2 regions of the Streptomyces sp. NPDC027962 genome follow, and region 2 is predicted to be linked to the other one. Evidence: riboswitches for the same ligand, from Rfam matches in the RefSeq annotation. Region 2 holds a riboswitch; the other holds the start of a gene.
The links. A riboswitch is a leader RNA that binds a small molecule or an ion and turns the genes downstream of it on or off. The one in region 2 is predicted to bind cyclic di-AMP.
Positions count from the first base shown of each region.

Region 1: it holds a riboswitch for cyclic di-AMP, as region 2 does, so the genes downstream of both, ACZ4SA_RS31905 (transglycosylase family protein) here and ACZ4SA_RS12430 (M23 family metallopeptidase) in region 2, are expected to answer to the same signal.

Region 1 is NZ_JBVHTA010000049.1:21,807-24,252, reverse strand. Features, by position in the region: gene ACZ4SA_RS31910 (transglycosylase family protein) at 1-582, shown strand, start outside; cyclic di-AMP (ydaO/yuaA leader) riboswitch at 860-1,032, shown strand; gene ACZ4SA_RS31905 (transglycosylase family protein) at 1,036-1,710, shown strand; gene eno (phosphopyruvate hydratase) at 2,065-2,446, shown strand, end outside.
Region 2 is NZ_JBVHTA010000010.1:84,864-87,309, reverse strand. Features, by position in the region: gene ACZ4SA_RS12435 (M16 family metallopeptidase) at 1-764, shown strand, start outside; cyclic di-AMP (ydaO/yuaA leader) riboswitch at 995-1,156, shown strand; gene ACZ4SA_RS12430 (M23 family metallopeptidase) at 1,170-1,952, shown strand; gene ACZ4SA_RS12425 (GntR family transcriptional regulator) at 2,162-2,446, shown strand, end outside.

The sequences.
Region 1 (2,446 bases), on a different contig from region 2:
GTCGACCCGGGCCTTCTGCCGCTGCCGGAGCAGAGCGACGCGCCCGCCGACGAGGCGTCGGCGGACCCCGCCGAATCGACCGAGCCGGTCGAGCCGGCCGGGTCCGAGGACTCTTCGGGCAGGTCCGACGTAGGGGGCGGCGCGGACGCGGCCGAGTCGTCGGGCGACGCCACCGGCCGGCCGGCCCCCAAGGGCGACGACACCACCGACCCGTCCGGGCCGGGCGCCCCTGACGCCTCCGAAGGCGCCGCCGGGGCGGATCCGGCCGGGGACGCTGCCGACGGCACCGGCAAGCACCGCGGCGCGCCCGCCGGCGACGAGGTGGAAACCGGCGATACGGGCGAAGCGCGCGAAACCGGTCGCCATGCCTCACGAGGTGACGGTTCCGCTCGTAATGGCGTGGATGAGTCAACGAGCCCCGACGCCTACACCGTTCAGCCCGGCGACAACCTGTGTGACATCGCAGCCGAGCGGAAGGTGCCAGGAGGGTGGCCGGCGCTCTATGAGGGCAATGAGGCGACCGTCGGGTCCGACCCCGACCTCATCCTGCCCGGTCAGCGGCTTGATCTGGGCCTGGACTAGGGCCAGTTTGGCTGGGCGATTCGCAACCCTTTGTCCGTTCTGTTCCGGTGAGACAAGGGTCTCTTTGCAGCAAGTGGCCCAAATCGCCCCCCGATTTCGGCCACTTCGCCCCTCACCTGCACAAACGGGCGCTATCAGGCAGTCGGAATGGGTGATTTCTCCCCGATGTTCGTCTTTGAACATCGGGGAGCACTGTGTTTACGGTCTGAACCGCTCGCCACCGCGGGCCCCGTCGACCGTCACGCCGAATCCTGCCGTCGGTCGGGGGGAACACTCGTCGCTCACAGCGCCGAAGGCAGGAGCGGGGGACCCAAGGTAAGCGCCGGTCCCGGCCGTCCATGAAGGACGGCCGTGAACGGCTGGGGGTGGAGCCGCGCGCAAGGACGCGCGGCCGGGCACTCACAGGTCCGAACCCGACAGCTCACCTCGTAGGCGTCGGTGAGGAGAAGCTTCATGCTGCGTTCCAGCAAGGCCAAGCACCGTCGCCCGTCGAAGGCCGTCCGTATCGCCACGCTCGCCGGTGTCGCCGGTGCCGCCATCGCCGCACCGATGCTCGGCGCCACCTCCGCCTCCGCCGCGACCACCTCCGAGTGGGACGCGGTCGCCCAGTGCGAGTCCGGCGGCAACTGGTCCATCAACACCGGCAACGGGTACTACGGCGGCCTGCAGTTCTCCGCCTCGACCTGGGCCGCCTACGGCGGCACCGCGTACGCCTCGACCGCCGACCAGGCGTCCAAGTCGCAGCAGATCCAGATAGCCGAGAAGGTCCTCGCCGGCCAGGGCAAGGGTGCCTGGCCGCACTGCGGCGTCGGCCTGTCCGGCGCCTCCCCCGCGAGCGGCTCCACCGAGCAGTCGCAGCCCTCCACCGAGCGCTCCGGGGTCCCCACCACGCGCTCCGAGCGCTCCGAGGCCCCCGCCCCGGCCAAGAAGGCCGAGAAGGCCGCACCCAAGGCCAAGTCCTTCAAGAAGGGCGACGGCGAGTACGAGGTCAAGGCCGGCGACACCCTGAGCAAGATCGCCGAGACCGAGAAGGTCAAGGGCGGCTGGGAGAAGCTGTTCGAGCTGAACAAGGACATCGTCGAGAACGCCGACGTGATCCACCCCGGCCAGCAGCTCCACCTGAGCTGACCTCCGCCCGTGGGTGAGAGGCCGTGGATGTAGGGGGCACCCCCGTCCGCCACGGGATCCGACCACCCCGGTCCGGCGCACCTTCCCCCGAACGCGCCGGGCCGGGGTTCGGTCCGTCCTGGGACCGGAACCGCGCCCGGGGTTCGGTCCGTCCGGGCCCGGAAACAGCCCCAACATCGGTTACCGGCAGGTAGATCCGACCCTGTTTGTCCGGTGACGAGAGTCTTGATGCCCTTTTTCGTCCCAGCGGGCGGGCATCGGCCTGCCTTTGCCCTCCGGGCGGTTAGGCTCTTGCCGCAAGGCCAAGCAGACCTCTGCACTTTTTCTCGCGTCACATCCCAGAAGGAGATGCTCGTGCCGTCCATCGACGTCGTCGTAGCCCGGGAAATCCTGGACTCCCGAGGCAACCCCACGGTCGAGGTCGAGGTTGGCCTCGACGACGGCAGCACGGGTCGTGCTGCAGTTCCGTCCGGTGCCTCCACCGGTGCGTTCGAGGCTCTCGAGCTCCGCGACGGTGACCAGAACCGCTACCAGGGCAAGGGTGTCGAGAAGGCCGTCCTCGCCGTCATCGAGCAGATCGGCCCCGAGCTCGTCGGCTACGACGCCACCGAGCAGCGCCTGATCGACCAGGCGATGTTCGACCTGGACGCCACCCCGGACAAGTCCTCCCTCGGCGCCAACGCCATCCTCGGCGTCTCCCTCGCCGTGGCGCACGCCGCCTCCGAGGCCTCCGACC
Region 2 (2,446 bases):
CCGCGACAGCGGTGATCGTCGGCGACCTCACCGGCGTCGACGTGGACGCCGTCCTCGCCGAGACGCTGGGCACCTGGACGGGCGACAGCGCGGAGCCCCGGCCCGTGCCGGCGGTCAGCGCCGACGACACCGGCCGGGTGGTCATCGTCAACCGTCCCGGCGCCGTGCAGACGCAGCTGCTCATCGGCCGCATCGGCGCGGACCGCCACGACCGCGTCTGGCCCGCCCAGGTGCTGGGCACGTACTGCCTCGGCGGCACCCTGACCTCCCGCCTCGACCGCGTGCTCCGCGAGGAGAAGGGCTACACCTACGGCGTGCGGGCCTTCGCCCAGGTGCTGCGCTCCGCGCCGGACGGTTCTGGCGCCTCGATGCTCGCCATCAGCGGCTCCGTGGACACCCCCAACACCGGCCCGGCGCTCGAGGACCTGTGGAAGGTGCTCCGCACGCTCGCGGGCGAGGGGCTCACCGATGCCGAGCGCGATGTCGCCGTGCAGAACCTGGTGGGCGTCGCCCCGCTGAAGTACGAGACGGCGGCGTCCGTGGCGGCCACGCTGGCCGACCAGGTCGAGCAGCACCTCCCGGACGACTACCAGGCACAGCTGTATGTACGGCTGGCGGAGACGGGCACGGTGGAGGCCACCGCGGCGGTGGTCAACGCCTTCCCGGTGGACCGGCTGGTCACGGTGCTCGTCGGTGACGCGGCGCAGATCGAGGAGCCGGTCAAGGCCCTCGGGATCGGTGAAGTGACCGTCGTCACGGGCTGAATGGAAGTCGCTCATCGGGTAAACAACTCAAAACGCGCATATAGCACCCAAATGGGACCCCGGCTTGGGATTGTTTGCCGGGGTTCCGCGCTTTGCCGGTTTTGCGGGGGATGTTCCGGTTCTGCCCTGTGGCATGCGCTACAAAACGGGCTGTCCGTTTGGTGATTGACGGATGAGCTGCCTAGCGTCGATCCGGCTGTTCGCCAGAAGATCGCCGCACCCGCGGCATCGGACAGTCATCGCCGAGTCCCCGTCAGGCGCGAGCCTGGGGAGCCGGGGACCCACGCAGTCCCTGGGGTGAATCGGACGCCTTCGCCCGCGCGGAGGGGCCCGTAGGAGACCTTCCTGCTCCGAACCCGTCAGCTAACCCGGTAGGCGAGAAGGAAGGAAAGGACCAGCCTCTTCATGGCGTTCACCCGTGCCACCGGGAAGCACCGTGCCCCGAGCCGCCTGACGCGCCGCAGCGCGAACCTCGCCGGCGTTGCCGCCCTCGCCACCACCGGCGTCATAGGAGGCTTCGCCTCCCCGGCGCTCGCCGCCGACGCCGAGGCCGCTCCCGTCGAGGACACCGGTCTCGCCCAGATCGTCTCCACGGGATCCATCGCCGACGAGATAGCCGAACAGGCCGCCGCCCAGAAGCGGGAGGCCGAGGAGGCCGCTGCAAGGGCGCGCGCGAAGGCAAAGGCCGAGGCCGAGGCGGAGCGCAAGGCCGAGGCCCGCGCCAAGGCGGCCCGCGAGGCCGAGGAGCGCGCCGCCCGCGAGGCCGAGCGCAAGCGCCTGAACTCCTTCCGGCTCCCGATCGCCGGGTCCCTCGTGACCACCGGCTACAAGACCGGCGGCACCCTGTGGTCCTCCGGCAGCCACTCGGGCATCGACTTCCGTGCCGCGTCCGGCAGTTCGGTCGTGGCCGTCGGCTCCGGCACCGTGGTCGAGGCCGGCTGGGGCGGCGCGTACGGCAACAACATCGTCATCCGCATGAACGACGGCACCTACACGCAGTACGGTCACCTGTCGTCCATCAGTGTCTCCGTCGGCCAGCGGGTCACCCCCGGCCAGCAGATCGGCCTCTCCGGCTCGACGGGCAACTCGACCGGCCCGCACCTGCACTTCGAGGCCCGGACCACCTCGGAGTACGGCTCCGACATCGACCCCGTCGCGTACCTGCGCTCGCACGGCGTCAGCGTCTGACCCACTCGGCATCGCCCGAAGCCCCCGGCTTCCCCGCCGGGGGCCTTCGGCGTATTGCGTGCAGTTTCCGCCATTCCGTGATGCCGACTCTTCCAAAAGACTTCCATGGATTCCCGCCCGCCGTCGGAAAATCGAGCACATTGCAATAGAGTCACGGGAACACGCGTCAATCGGCTGCGTTTCGCTCGGATCAAGGCGGAGGTTCGGTCATGCGTATTCCCGCTCACTCGGTATGCACGGCGATCCGCGACGACATCGTCTCCGGCGTGTTCGAACGCGGCAGCCGGCTCACCGAGGAGCAGCTGGCACGCCGCTACGGGGTCTCCCGCGTTCCCGTGCGCGAGGCGCTGCGCACCCTGGAGTCGGAGGGGTTCGTCGTCACCCGGCGGCACGCCGGCGCCTGCGTCGCCGAGCCCACCGAGCAGGAAGCCGCCGACCTTCTCGAGATCCGCATGCTGCTGGAGCCGCTGGGCGCGGCGCGAGCCGCCAGGCGC